Regions from separate parts of the Arabiibacter massiliensis genome, predicted to be linked through region 2. Evidence: predicted binding sites of a transcription regulator. Region 2 holds the regulator's gene; each other region holds the start of a gene.
What was found. The regulator LexA, encoded in region 2, represses DNA repair genes until DNA is damaged. The targets are predictions, from matches to a motif close to CNAACANNTGTTNG.

Region 1 (4,950 bases), 160 kb from region 2:
AGCGTAGGGCAGGGGTTTGCCCTTGCGGCCGCCTGCGGAACGTTCCCATAATGAGCTTCAATTTCGGGACTTTTGATACAGTCCCCTGCGGGCGATAGGCGCATTACTCCGTCGCCAGCAGCTCGGCCAGGGCGTCGCCGTCGAGGGGGCGGGCGTAGCGGTAGCCTTGGATGCGGTCGGCGCCCAGCGCGCGCACGGCGACGTCCTGCTCCTCGGTCTCCACGCCCTCAGCCACCACGGGCAGCCCCAGCGCGTGGAAGAGCGCCACGAGCCGGCCCACGGCCTGGCGGTCGCGCTCGCTTTCGGCGATGTATGCCAGCAGGCTGCGATCCACCTTCACGCCCTCGAACGGCAGCTTCATCACCAGTGCGAAGTTCGAGAAACCGGTGCCGAAGTCGTCCAGATGGCATCCCACGCCCAGGCGCGCGAGGCGCTCCATGGTGTCGGCGGCCGTGCGCTCGTTCTCGGCCAGCACGCGCTCGGTGATCTCGATCTTCAGGCGCGAGGGCTCCACGCCGTAGCGTTCCAGCAGCTCGGCCACGCGGCGCTCCAGATGGGGGTCGAGCATCTGCGGCATGGACAGGTTCACCGTCACGGCGTTCAGCGGCAGATCGGGGCGCGCGGACAGGAAGCGGCACGCCTCCTCCAGCATGAACCAGCCCACTTCGTCCACGAGTCCCATCTGCTCGGCCAGCGGGATGAACTCGTCGGGCGGGATGGGGGTGCCGCCCGCGTCGGACAGGCGTACGAGCGCCTCGGCCTGCGTGAAGCGCCCTTCCGCGCACGAGAACACCGGCTGGTACACCACCGTGAACGACTTCTCCGCCAGCGCGCGCTTGAGTTCTTCGGCTACGAACGTCCGGCGGTCCACCGTGCGCTGGAAGTCCTCGTCGAAGCTCACGGTGCGCAGGCGGCCGTCGCGGGCGCGGGTGATGAGGGCGTCCAGGTAGACGATGATGCGCTCGGGGTCCCAGCCCTGCCCGTCGCGCACGAGCGAGCAGCAGCTGAACGCCAGTTCGCAGACGGTTCCCTGGAGCGCCCACGGCTCGTCGAAGCGCGCGGCCACGGCTTCCAGCGCGCGCTTCGCATCGGCCTCGCCGCGATAGGGGCGCACGAGGGCGAACGACACCTTCCCGTAGCGGAACACGTCGCCCTTCCGGTCGAAGGAGCGCAGCCAGCTGGCCGTCAGGTACAGCGCCTCGTCGGCCGTGCGATGCCCCAGGCGGTTGTTCACCGAGCCGAAGTCGTGCAGCGCCACCAGCACTATCTGGAACGGCCGCCCGTCGTCGCAGCGCCGGCGCAGCTCTTCGTAGAAGCTCATGCGGTCGCGGGCCCGCGTGAGGCTGTCGGTGCCCAGGCGGCTGCTCTGGAAGTTCAGCAGGATGATGATGAGGGCACACGCCGCGATGGAGCCGTTCAGGTACAGCTCCGGGTAGATGAGCTGGAACGCGCCCATGCCCACCACCACGGCCGGCAGCGTGCGCATCACGCGTACCACGCGCGCATCTACGCTGCGGCGGTTGCGCACGTAGCACATGAGGGCGAGCACCACCTCGACGGCCACTATCGCGTAGCCGGTGGCGTTCAGCGGGCCGCGCACGTAGGCGCCGTCGGCGGCGATGGCGAACACCGCGCCCGTCCACACGTTCGCCATCAGCAGCGCGGCGAACGCGACGTTGAGGGCGACGACGATGGCCGTGAGCCGTCGATGGCAGGAGCCCTGGTGCACGTGCGCCAGCATGAGGTCGTACAGGTAGAGGGCGATGAGGCTGGCCGTCCATACGATGACGAGGAAGTAGGCGCTGTTGAGCGCCAGCAAAAGCCAATGGGGCGCGCTTTGGCGCTCGAGGAGGATGGTGCAGACGGCGTTGAGCACGATGGAGGCGCCTGCCATAAGCAGCGCCGCGTTGAACAGGTGCCCGCGCCGCGTGGGCGCCACCTTGAAGCTGCCGTGCGCGTACAGCGCCATGACCACGATGAGCAGCAGCGCCATGCATTCAGCCGCGAGCGACCAGTACGTCATGCGGAGCCTCCGTCCTCGGGCACGGCCCGCAGACCGCGCTATTCCGAAGCGATATGATAGCAAATCGCAGAGGTCATGGTTGGCGAGACGGGCGAAGTCAGGGGTTTACCACCTGCGGAAGGCGACACATCCTTTACCCACGCCGGACGGGATCCTTCGGTCTGCCGCGCATCGAACAAATTGTGCGCATCGTTTGAACGCTTTGACACGAACGGATGTTTTCGCGCGCTCTTTTCGCCGGGCTGCGCTAGAATGAACGATTGCACGGAAATGATAGTTCTCCGGTAGCCAAACCTGCGGCCGCCGCGTGATAGAAAGAGCATACGCCACATGGGACAGAACGCCATCGTCATCAAGGGTGCCCGCGAGCACAACCTCAAGGACATCGACCTCACCATCCCGCGCGACCAGCTGGTGGTGTTCACGGGCCTGTCGGGGTCGGGCAAATCCTCGCTCGCCTTCGACACCATGTACGCCGAGGGCCAGCGCCGCTACGTGGAGAGCCTGTCCAGCTACGCGCGCATGTTCCTGGGGCAGATGAGCAAGCCGGACCTCGACAGCATCGACGGCCTGTCGCCGGCCGTGTCCATCGACCAGAAGACCACGTCCAAGAACCCGCGCTCCACGGTGGGCACTACCACGGAGATCTACGACTACCTGCGCCTTCTGTTCGCGCGCGTGGGCATTCCGCACTGCCCGGAATGCGGGCGCCCCATCATGAAGCAGACCACCGACCAGGTGACCGACGAGATCCTCGCGCTCTCGCCGGACGCGAAGGCCATCGTCATGGCCCCGGTGGTCACCGGGCGCAAGGGCGAGTTCACCAAGCTCTTCGCCGACTTGCAGAAGGAGGGCTTCAGCCGCGTGCGCATCGACGGCGAGATCGTGAAGCTGGACGGCGAGCCGCGCACCCTCAACAAGAAGATCAAGCACTTCATCGACGTGGTGGTGGACCGCGTGCAGCTTAAAGGTAGCGCCACGAGCCGCATCGCCGAGGCCGTGGAGCTGGCGACGAAGCTCGCCGACGGGCGCGTGCTCGTGCAGGTGCTTGGGCCCGACGGCCAGCCGCTCGGCGAGGCGGGCGGGCAGTCTTCCGGCGCGAAGGGCGGCCTGGGGGCGGGGGAGCATATCTTCTCGCTCGCGCTCGCGTGCCCCGAGCACGGCCACTCCATGGACGAGCTGCAGCCGCGCGATTTCTCGTTCAACGCGCCCTACGGCGCCTGCCCGGACTGCCTCGGCATCGGCAGCCGCGAGGAGGTGGACGCGTCGCTCGTGGTGCCCGACCCCTCGCTCACGCTGGCCGAGGGCGTGATCGCGCCGTTCAAGACCGGAAACTACTATCCGCAGGTGCTGCGCGCCGTGGCCCGGCACATGGGCACCGACGAGACCACCCCGTGGGAGGACATGCCGAAGAAGGCCACCGACGCGCTGCTGTACGGCCTGGGGAATCAGAAGGTGCGCGTGGACTACGTCACCGTGGACGGGCGCGAGACCTACTGGTACATCGAGTGGGAGGGCGCGCTCGCCGCGGTGCAGCGCCGCTACCAGGAGGCTCAGTCCGACTCGCAGCGCGAGAAGCTGGCCAGCTACTTCGCTGTTGTGCCGTGCGCCACCTGCGGCGGCAAGCGCCTCAAGCCCGAGATCCTCGCAGTCACGGTGGACGGCCGCTCCATCCACGACGTCACCGAGATGAGCGCCGCGGACTCGCTCGCATTCTTCAGCGGCCTCGAGTTTCACGGCGCGGAGGAGCACATCGCCGGTCCCATCGTGAAGGAGATCAAGGCGCGCCTCAAGTTCCTCGTGGACGTGGGGCTCGACTACCTCACGCTCGAGCGCGCCACGGCCACGCTCTCGGGCGGCGAGGCGCAGCGCATCCGCCTGGCCACGCAGATCGGCGCGGGCCTCATGGGCGTGCTCTACATCCTGGACGAGCCCTCCATCGGGCTGCACCAGCGCGACAACGAGCGGCTCATCGCCACGCTCGAGCGCCTGCGCGATTTGGGCAACACCGTCATCGTGGTCGAGCACGACGAGGATACCATCCGCAGTGCCGACTTCGTGGTGGACATGGGCCCGGGCGCGGGCGAGCACGGCGGAGAGATCGTGGCCATCGGCACGCCCGAGGAGATCGTGAACGCGGAGGGCTCGCTCACGGCCGACTACCTGTCCGGGCGGCGCTCGATCGCCGTGCCCGAGAAGCGCCGTAAGCCCCGCCGCGGCTCGCTCAAGCTGACGGGCGCGACGGAGAACAACCTGCGAAACGTCACGCTCGAGGTGCCCTTCGGCACGCTCACCGTGGTCACGGGCGTATCCGGCAGCGGCAAGAGCTCGCTGGTCACCGACACGCTGGCCCCGGCGCTCGCGAACCGCGTGAACCACGCGCACCGCCGCACGGGCGCGTACAAGAAGATCACCGGCCTGGACAAGATCGACAAGGTCATCAATATCGACCAGAGCCCCATCGGGCGCACGCCGCGCTCGAACCCCGCCACCTACATCGGCCTGTGGGACGACATCCGGGCGCTGTTCGCCAGCACGCAGGAGTCGAAGGCGCGCGGCTACGGGCCGGGGCGCTTCTCGTTCAACGTGAACGGCGGGCGCTGCGAGGCGTGCAAGGGCGACGGCCAGATCAAGATCGAGATGCACTTCCTGCCCGACATCTACGTGCCCTGCGAGGTGTGCGGCGGCGCGCGCTACAACCGCGAGACGCTGCAGGTCACCTACCGCGGCAAGAACATCGCCGAGGTGCTGGACATGACGGTGGAGGACGCGCTCGCGTTCTTCGAGAACATCCCCGGCATCCGCCGCAAGCTGCAGACGCTCTTCGACGTGGGCCTGGGCTACATCCGCCTGGGACAGCCCGCCACCACGCTCTCCGGCGGCGAGGCGCAGCGCGTGAAGCTGTCGAGCGAGCTGCAGCGCCGCCA
Region 2 (4,950 bases):
ACTTTCCCGCGGGCGAGCAGGTGGGCAACCCTGTGCGCGAGCGGTGCATGCGCATTGCCGAGGAGCAGGGAGCCGAGGCGCTCTGGCACCTCCTCGAGCGCCGCGACCCGGCGAGCGCGGCCATCATCCCTCCGGCCGACGTCAAGCGCGTCGCGCGTGCCTTCGAGCTTTTGGAGGACGGCGCGACCTATGCCGAGCAGCGCGCCAAGCTCTCGGCGATTCCCCAGGTGGTGCCCGCCGTCTTCCTCGGGCTTTCGGTCGATCCCGACATGCTGCGCGCCCGCATCGACGCGCGCGTCGATGCGATGATGGAGGCGGGGCTGGCAGACGAGGTGCGCGGGCTGCTCGCGCGCGGGTTCCGCGAGGGCATCACGGCGCCGCAGGCCATCGGGTACAAGGAGATCGCGGCCGCGCTCGACGGCGAGACGACCCTCGATGAGGCCGTGCAGCGCATCAAGACGGCGACGCATCGCTACGCGAAGCGGCAGCGCACGTGGTTTCGCAAGGACGCGCGCATCCGCTGGATCGATGCCGACGCGGGCGATGCCGACGCGCTCGTCGTGGAGGCCCTCGCCCTGCTCGAGCGCTCGGACGCCTGAGGCAGGCGGGTCGGACGGCATCCGTTTCCCTGCGGTTTTCGGCGCGGCCGTCCTCTATGCTATGATGATGGCGCGCCGTTGAGCGCGGCCCTCCGTCGAGCGAAGGAGCATCCATGCAGCCGAGGTGATCGTTTCTCGTACCGTCTTGATCCGTCTCTGGGAAAGGATTGCCCCATGTCAGAATTAGAATCCGTCATCATGCGCGGGATGGTTCCCGTCTCCGAGCAGCGCCGCGAGAAGGCGGTGCTCGTGGGCGTCGACCGCCCGGGCTCGACCTGGCCGCTCGCCTCGTCGCTCGCCGAGCTGGAGCGGCTCGTCGACACCGCCGGCGCCGACGTCGTGGCCGCGACGTCGCAGAAGCTCGATTCCCCGAATCCCAAAACGTTCGTCGGCACCGGCAAGGCCGAGGAGGTGGCGGAGCTCGCGCGTGCCCACGGGGCCGACCTCGTGGTGTTCGACGACGAGCTCACGCCCTCCCAGCAGGCCAACCTGGAGAAGGCCGTCGGCAAGGACGTCAAGGTCATCGACCGCACGGCGCTCATCCTGGACATCTTCGCCCTGCACGCCACCAGCAAGGAGGGCCGTCTGCAGGTGCGCCTCGCGCAGAACGAGTACCTGCTGCCGCGATTGCGCGGCATGTGGGCCCACCTGGCCTCCAACCGCATGGGCGGCGGCGTGGGGTCGCGCTTCGGCGAGGGCGAGAGCCAGCTGGAGGTCGACCGCCGCATGGTGCGCAAGCGCATCACGTCCATCAAGCGCGAACTCAAGCATCTGGCCGAGGTGCGGGCGGTTCAGCGCGAGAGCCGCTACGAGAGCGGCATGTTCAAGGTGGCGCTGGCCGGCTATACGAATGCAGGCAAGTCGAGCCTGCTCAACCGTCTGACGAACGCCGACGTGCTCGCCTACGACAAGCTGTTCGCCACGCTCGACTCCACCACGCGCAAGTTCGTGCTGCCCGAGGGACGCGAGATCACCATAACCGACACGGTGGGATTCATCCAGAAGCTGCCGACCACGCTCGTGGAGGCGTTCAAATCAACGCTCGACGAGATAACGGGCGCCGACCTGGTGCTTCACGTGGTGGATGCCTCGTCGGAGGAGTACGCTTCGCAGATAGCCGCCGTCGAGGACGTGCTCGGCCAGATCCATGCGCAGGACCTCGGGCGCGTGCTCGTGTTCAACAAGTGCGACCTGCTCGACGACGAGGCGCTTGCAGCCCTCAAAGCGCGCCATTCCCAGGCGCAGTTCGTGTCGGCGGCGACGGGGGAGGGCACTGCCGAGCTGATCGACCACATCGCCCGCGTCGCCTCGGCCCACGACGAGCATCTCGACGTGCTCGTGCCCTACAGCCGCGGCGACCTCGTGTCGGTGGCTCATGAGCGCTGCCATATCCTGTCGGAAACGCACGAAGAGGGCGGCACGCGCATCGTCATGCTGGCAGCGCCTTCCTATGCCGGATCGTTCAGGCCCTTCGCGGTGGAAAGAGGCTGAGCGCCCGCGTCCGACGCTCCTGACGACGCCCCCTCGACGACGGCTCTCCCGTGTCGAGGGGGCGTCGGGCATTTACAGGCGGCGGAAGACCGCGACCACCTTGCCCGCGATGGCGCAGTCGGTGGTGATGATGGGCTCCATCGTGGAGTTCTCGGGCTGCAGGCGGATATGGTCGGGCTCCTTGTAGAAGCGCTTGACCGTGGCACCGTCGTCGACGATGGCCACCACGATGTCGCCGTTGTTCGCCACCGGCTGCTCCTTCACCACGACGTAGTCTCCGTCGTTGATGCCGGCTTCGATCATGCTCTCGCCGCGCACCGACAAGAGGAAGGAGGGCGAGTCGCCCACGATGTCGGTGGGGAGCGAGATCGTGTCGGTGATGTTCTCCTCGGCGAGAATGGGCGAGCCGGCCGCCACGTTGCCCACCAGCGGCACGTTCACGATCTTGCTGAAGCACGGCTGCACGATGTTCGTGGCGAGCGCCGCGTCCTCGAGCGGATAGGTGAGCGCGATGGAGCGCGACTTGAGGGGATCGCGCTTGATGAGGCCCTTCTCCTCGAGCGCCTTGAGGTGCACGTGGACGGTGGAGGGGGAGGAGAGGCCCAAGGTCTGGCACACCTCGCGCACGGTGGGGCCGTAGCCCTTCTCGCGGATGCAATCCTCGATGCAGCTGAGAACCGCTTGCTGACGCTTCGTCACTTTCTCGGACATTTCTCGTCCTTTCCTTCAACCGAACAAATGTTTTAAAACTTGTTGACATGAACCTTTGTTCGGACTATTATATATGCGAACATAGGTTCTACGCAAGAGCAAGGAGCAAGAAAGATGAAGAATTTCGCGATGCGCTATCCAGTGAACGGCACCTCCGCGCTGCAGCCGAAGCTTTCTCATCCGTCTTCCAGCCGGGGGACCATCATCAAGTTCCCGGCACAAGCCGCTCCCTGCGCGGCCCATGGCTCCCTCGGCGCTCAGCGTTGCGGCGCGCGCGATAGGATCCTCGGCTCGGAACTGGTCCGCAGCCTACGTTACGGCACTGCGAAAGGCCGCTCCTACGACCGCATCGCGCCATGGCAGGCGGTTGTCGCCGGCATCGTGTTCGCGGCGGTCGCGCTCCTGGCCGTGCTCGGCGTCTGAAGGCCGGCGGGAGGGTTTTTTGCGCGATTCTCTTTCGTCAATTGAGCCACAATATATAGTGTGCTAGGCTGATCGGAAAGCGATCTAAGGAGCCTGAATGCGCTGTCCTTCCTGCGGCAACCCCGAATCGAAAGTGGTCGATTCGCGACCTTCCGAAGACGGCACGGCCATACGCCGCCGCCGCGAATGCCTCGACTGCGGAAGGCGTTTCACTACCTACGAGCGGCTGGGGGAGAACCCGCTCATCGTCATCAAGACGGACGGTTCCTCGGAGGCCTACGATAGACAGAAGCTCATGCGGGGCCTGCTGATCGCGTGCGCCAAGCGCCCGATCGCGCCCGAGCAGATCGCGGCCCTCATCGACAGCATCGAGGCCGAGCTGCGCAACGCGTCGAAGACCGAGATCGGCTCGAAGGAGCTCGGCGACATGGCGCTCGTGCGCCTCGCGAAGCTCGACGACGTCGCGTACGTGCGCTTCGCGAGCGTGTACAAGGACTTCCAGAACGTCGAGGAGTTCTCCGCCGCGTTGGAGGAGCTGCGCTGATGGCCGTCCTCCGCGTGCCCCTGCAAAGGCTCGATCCCGATCTTCCCGCGCCCGCCTACGCCTATGCAGGCGATGCCGGCGTCGATCTGCGCTCCACCTGCGACGTGCTGCTCCAGCCCTTCGAGCGAAAGCTCGTGCCCTGCGGCATCGCGCTCGCCATCCCGCGCGGATACGCCGGGTTCGTGCTGCCTCGCAGCGGCCTCGCCATCAAGCACGGCGTGTCCCTCGTGAACGCGCCCGGGCTCATCGACAGCGACTACCGCGGCGAGGTGGGGGTCGTCCTCGTGAACCTCGATGCGCACGAGCCGTTCGCCGTGAAGCGGGGGGATCGCATCGCGCAGCTCGTCGTGCTCCAGGTCCCGGCGGTCGAGTTCGATCCGAGCGAGGAGCTGCCCGAGACCGAGCGCGGCGCGGGCGGCTTCGGCAGCAGCGGCGTGAGGATGTAAGGAGCGTTAGAGTAACTCTAACGTGAAAACCGTCGAAGAGAACGGTTGCTTAGAGTTACTCTAAGCAACAACCGGGGAAGGCGACGATGGCCGACGAGGAGCGAAGCGGTTTCGAGGAGCATGGCGATGCGAGCGTCCTGCCGTGCTTCGGCATCGCCGAGGTCGCCGACCAGACGGGCATCTCGGCCTTCACGATCCGCTACTACGACAAATGCGGTTTCTTCCCGAACCTGGCGCGCGACCACCGCGGGATCCGCACGTTCTCGAAAGCCGACATCGCCCAGCTTTACTTCGTCGATGCGCTCCGCAAAAGCGGATTGTCCATCGAGGGCATTCAGTACTACGTGAAGCTTCAGAGGCGCGGCGCGCGCTCGGTCGACGAGCGGCGCGATATCGTACTCGCGCAGGAGACGGTGCTCGAGTACCAGTTGGCCGAGCTTCAGGAGTGCCTCGGCCGTCTTCGCGCGGCGGGTGTGGAATTGTCTGCGGATCGACCCGGCGGCCGGCCCGCAATGCTATAGTACCCGTTTGAGCGAAGAGAAAACGCCGATTTCCATGACCTAGGAGTCGTCCGAGGGCAAGATAGGGCCTTAGAACGGCTCTCAGAGCCTCGTTTATAAAACCCCAGGTCAGAGGCATGAAAAATCGACCTATTGAAGGATTGCCATGAGCGACAGCGACAATTTGCCTCCCGAGCCCCCTCGTCCGCCTCGAAACGGGGCCGAACCCGATCCCG
Region 3 (4,950 bases), 100 kb from region 2:
TGAGTCCCTTGGCCGCCATCGCCTGCGCAAGGCGGTCGGCGAACGTTTCGTGCTGCATGCTCATAGACGCTCCATAGGTTCAATTTCGCTTGGAATTAAATTGAACCTATTGAACCAGAGAACCGCCGAGGATACAAGGCATGCGCAGAAAAGTTCATTTTCCGGTACCGCAGCGAAGGCAGACGGTCAGGCCGCGTCGAAATGTGCCGTTGGAGACGTGGTAGAATCTAACCGTGCAACCCGCAACCGCCTCGAAGACACGGAAGGCCCTCATGACGGAACAGGACTTGAGCGATCTCGATTACGCCACTGGCTACGAGAAGATGTACGGCATCACCGACGAACGCGAGGATTACCTGCGCCTTCTTCAATACCAGCTTCATCGCTTCGACACGCGCCCCACGGCTCCGAAATGCGACAGGGCGCTCATAGAGCGGCTCGAAGATCAGAGGGAGATCCTCGCCGCTCACGGCTTCGACCCCACGAAGGAAGACCATATCTTCGAAACCGTGAAAGTCGACTTCGTGCACACCACCGCTCGCATCGAAGGCAATACGCTTTCGCTCAAGGAAACCGGATTGGTGCTCGAGGAGGACGCCGTCATTCCCGGCAAGCCTTTGAGCGAGCACCTCGAAGTCGTCGACATCGCCCGTGCGTTCGACCTCATGGTCGAGCTCGTGCGCGACCGCAAGCCGCTCTCCGAGGAAGTCATCCTCTCCATCCACGAAGCCGCATCGGCGCATCTGGACGACTGCGAGCCCGGCGAGTACCGCTGGGACCAGCGCTACATCTCCTCCTCGCCCATCATCCCCCCGCCACCCGCGCGCGTCCCCCAGTTCATGAACAGCCTCCTCGCCTGGACGAAGAAAGCCGAGGGCCCCGCGATCGAGACGGCGGCGCTCTTCCACCTCGCGTTCGAGGACATCCATCCCTTCCAGGACGGCAACGGCCGCACGGGCCGCGTGCTGCTCAACTTCATGCTGATGAGCGCCGGCTACCCCGCCGTGAGCCTCAAGGCTGACGAGGCGGGCGTCGCCGCGTACTACCAGGCCATCGAGTCGTTCACGCGCGACTTCGAGGGCCGCGACGGTTCGGCGATGGTCGACCTCGTCGCCCGCCGGCTGGAGGACTCCATCGGCCAGCGCATGCTGCAACTGGAGCAGCAGCGTTCGTAGTCCCCTCTCATTTGCCCTTACTGTCGTCCGAAACGTACGGTTTTGGCGCGAAAACCGTACGTTTCGGGCGACAATGCGCCGTTCACTCGATGTCCCAGATGTCGTCGAAGGCGATGCGCTCGCGCACGATGGTGAGGGTGCGGCCGGCCTCGTCGATGTCGCTCACGAGGCCGCGCGCGATCACGTAGGCCTCGCCGTCGTAGTAGGTGACGGCGACCATCGCGCGGCGCTCCACTTGCGCGAACTTCTGCGACAGCTCGAGCGCGCGCTCCTCGGTCATCTCACGCCGGGGCTCCGCCGTCCGCTCGCGCTCGCGGACGAGGTCGTAGTAGCCGCGCAAGGCGGCGAAGGGCATGAACTGCTGGGCGCGGTCGGCCCGCGGGCGGCGCTCAGGCATGGTGGCCCCCTATCTGCTCGTTGCGCTCGCGCGCCGTGGCCTTCTCCTTCAAGCTCGTGCCGCGCAGAAGCGCGTTCTTGCCGAAGCGGCGCTTCACGTCGAGCACCGCGCGCTGCAGGCTGCGCTCCTCGGCCTCGGCCGCCTCGTCGGTGAACAGGTCCATCGTGGCGAACTCCTCGGGCAGCACCCCGCCGAAGCCCACGTTGAGGCGGCGGATGGGCGCGTCTGTGCGCGTGGTCTCGTCGTAGAGCTCCAAGAAGCGCGGCATGAGCTTGGAGAACAGGTTCGTGCGGTCGGGCTGCTTGCGCGTGGCGCCGGTGTGGGGGAAGGAGCGCCTGCCGCTCGCGGGCCTCCTGCCGTGGCCGCCGTCGAAGAACGCGCCGCCCTCCCCGTCCGCGTTCCCGCCCGGCCCCTTCGCGTAGCCCACGAACAGCGAGATGGACTCCGCCACCAGGCGCTTGTCCGCCAAATCCAGCACGAGCTGGTCCACCATCTCCTTGAGCACGTCGCGCGCCTCGTCAAACGTGTAGTCGCCGGGCAGAACCTGCCCGTTCATCAGGGAATGGCCGCTCGGCTCGTAGGCGTGGATGTCGGCGATGGTGCAGGGCTCCACCCCGTGCGCATGGTCGATGAGGTACTCCGCGTTCACGCCGAACTCGCGGTAGAGCGTCGCCTCGCTCATCTCGCACACGCCGCGCAGGTCGTGCACGCCGTACTTGGCCAACCGCCGCGCGATGCCGGGACCGATGTTCCAGATGTCGGTGATGGGCCGATGCGTTTGGATGCTGCGCTCGAACTCTGCCTGGTCGAGCGCGCCGATGCGGTCCGGCGCGTGCTTGGCCGTGATGTCGAGCGCCACCTTGGCGAGAAAGAGGTTCGGCCCGATGCCCGCCGTGGCGTAGACGCCGGTCTCGGCCAGCACCGCGTCCATGAGCATGACGGCGAACTCCCGCGCGTCCACCTGGTAGAGCGCAAGGTACGGCGTGGCGTCGATGAAGCACTCGTCGATGGAGTACGCGTGGATGTCCTCCGGCGACACGTAGCGCAGGTAGACGGAGTAGATGTCGGCCGACACCTCCATGTAGCGCCGCATGCGCGGGCGCGCCATGATGAAGTCGACGCCCTCCGGGATCTCGAACACGCGGCAGCGGCTGGACAGGCCGAGCGCCTTCATCGGCGGCGTGATGGCCAGGCAGATGGTCTTCTCCGTGCGGTCCGGATCGGCCACGACGAGGTTCGCCTTGAGCGGGTCGAGCCCGCGGTCGGCGCACTCGACGCTCGCGTAGAAGCTCTTCAAGTCGATGCACACGTAGGTGCGCCCCTCGGCCACGCCGCCCTCCTTCGAACTCTCGTTTGTGGAAACGTTTGTTCGCTAGTATACCACGTTCGAGAAGGGAGGGGCGACGAAAAAGGGCGGGACAAGGGAACCGTCCCCTTGTCCCGCCCGCGCCGCGCGTCAACCCCAGGCGCGCTTGGAGGCGTGGCTCACGTAGCCCTCCCCCATCACCACGTCGCGAAACACGTCCGACAGCTCGGTCACGTCCCAGAGGAACCCCTGGCCGGGCTCGCGTTGCGCGCGGGCGACGACCTCGGGGTAGGAGTACCGGTCGATCTTGCCCGACGATTTCAGTCCGAACACCTCGCCCGATATGTAGCCGGCCTCCTCGGTGGACAGGTACGCGAGGATCGGGCCCAGGTTCGCCGGATCGCCGTGGTCGTCCTCGACCACCTTCAGAAGCTCGGGGTCGGGATCCACCCCGGTGGCCGCCTTCACGTTGCGCAGCATCTTGTTGTACTCCACGGCATGCGCGGGCGACTTCCCCTGCGGGCAGTACGCGTTCACGGTAATGCCGAAGCGGAAGAGCTCCTTCGCGGACGCGTAGGTGAGGCCCACGATCCCGGCGTTGCCCGCCGAGTACGCGTCGTTGTCGGGCAGGCCCACCCAGGCGTCGGACGACCCGTTGAAGATGCGGCCGAAGCCCTGCTCGATCATGTGGGGCACGGCGAAGTGCATCATGTTGAACGCGCCCTTCATCTTCGTGACCGTGAGCTTGTCCCACATCGCCTCGTCGAGGTTCACGATGGAGCCCGAACCCATGCCCGCCGCGTTGTTCACGACGATGTCCACGCGCCCCCACGCGTCGAGGGCGGCTTGCACCAGGCGCTCGGCGTCCTCCGGAACCGACACGTCCCCGTAACAGGGCACGGCCTCGCCGCCCTCGGCCTCGATGAGCGCCGCCGTGGCCTCCGCGTCGCCCGCCAGCGCGAGCATCTCGTTGTAGTCCTCCTCGGGCATGGAGTCCTTGTCGTAGCTGCGCACGCTCAGCGAGCCGGGCGCGCGGTTGTTCGTGACCACGCGGGCGCCCTCGCGCGCGAGCCCTACGGCGATGCCGCGCCCGATTCCCTGCCCCGATCCCGTGACGATGGCGACTTTCCCGTCCAACACTCCCATGAGCCTTGTCTCCTCTCGCGTTGCGGCCGCCCTTCGCGGCCCTGGCTTATATGTTGTTCGCGATGCCCCACGCGTCGGTGATGGCATCGTGGATGACCCGCTTGTCGTCGCAGCGCGAGCGCAGCACCGCGTCTCCCACCAGGTAGGCCTCGGGCACGGCCTCGCGCACCTCGCGCCACAGGGCCGGCTGACCGTGGTAGCCGCGGCACATGAGGATGTCGTCGCAGGCCACTTCCTCCTCCTTCTTGGACTTCCCGTCGCGCAGCACGGCGCCGGCGTCCGTCACCTCGACGAACGAGCGGTTCAGCTTGAACGCGAGCCGGCCCTCCTTGCGGAACTCGTCCAAAAGGATGTTCAGGCGCTGCTGCTGGGGCGTGGAGTTGTCGTCGCCGAGCTCCATCGTGCCCATCGTCGCGCCGCGCCGCGAGCTCACGATCACGCGCTTGCCCTTGCGCAGGAGGCTGAGCGCCATCTCCAGGTTCATGAAGCAGCCGCCCACGATGAGCACGGTCTGGCCGAGGGAGTCGGCGTCGGGATTCTCGGCGAAGTCGCGCAGCGAGCGCACCTTGCCCGCATGCGCGTCCGCGCCCTTGCACTTCGCGGGCAGCGCCGGCGCGCCCGTGGCCACGATCACAGCGTCGTAGCCGCCCTCGATCAGGGTGCGCGCGTCGGCCTCGCGCTCGATCACGTTGACGCCCAGCTTGCGCATCTGCACGGCGTAGTAATCGATGAGCCGGCCGATGTCGTGCTTGAGCTCCCGGTCGAACGCGGCCTCGTGCATGGTGCCGCCCAGCTTGCGCTTCTCGTAGAGGTCCACCTCGTGGCCGCGCACGCGCAGAAGGCGCGCCGCCTCCATGCCCGCGGGGCCGCCGCCCGCGATGCCCACGCGCTTGACCCGGCCGACGGGGTTCACGTCGCGGATGCCC

Region 1: a site for LexA is predicted at 2,232-2,245, ahead of uvrA (excinuclease ABC subunit UvrA). Genes of this name have one in related genera too.
Region 3: a site for LexA is predicted at 2,931-2,944, ahead of FX134_RS02810 (Y-family DNA polymerase). Genes of this name have one in related genera too.

The regions. Positions count from the first base shown of each region.
Region 1 covers NZ_LR698996.1:708,586-713,535, reverse strand. The annotation lists gene FX134_RS03055 (putative bifunctional diguanylate cyclase/phosphodiesterase) at 104-2,023, opposite strand; gene uvrA (excinuclease ABC subunit UvrA) at 2,354-4,950, shown strand, end outside.
Region 2 covers NZ_LR698996.1:544,747-549,696, forward strand. The annotation lists gene miaA (tRNA (adenosine(37)-N6)-dimethylallyltransferase MiaA) at 1-599, shown strand, start outside; gene hflX (GTPase HflX) at 774-2,090, shown strand; gene lexA (transcriptional repressor LexA) at 2,163-2,801, opposite strand; gene FX134_RS02345 (hypothetical protein) at 2,916-3,224, shown strand; gene nrdR (transcriptional regulator NrdR) at 3,322-3,768, shown strand; gene dut (dUTP diphosphatase) at 3,768-4,214, shown strand; gene FX134_RS02360 (MerR family transcriptional regulator) at 4,301-4,735, shown strand; gene FX134_RS02365 (hypothetical protein) at 4,881-4,950, shown strand, end outside.
Region 3 covers NZ_LR698996.1:645,955-650,904, forward strand. The annotation lists gene FX134_RS02795 (aminotransferase class I/II-fold pyridoxal phosphate-dependent enzyme) at 1-64, opposite strand, end outside; gene FX134_RS02800 (Fic family protein) at 273-1,175, shown strand; gene FX134_RS02805 (hypothetical protein) at 1,258-1,572, opposite strand; gene FX134_RS02810 (Y-family DNA polymerase) at 1,565-2,902, opposite strand; gene FX134_RS02815 (SDR family NAD(P)-dependent oxidoreductase) at 3,029-4,024, opposite strand; gene FX134_RS02820 (oxidoreductase) at 4,071-4,950, opposite strand, start outside.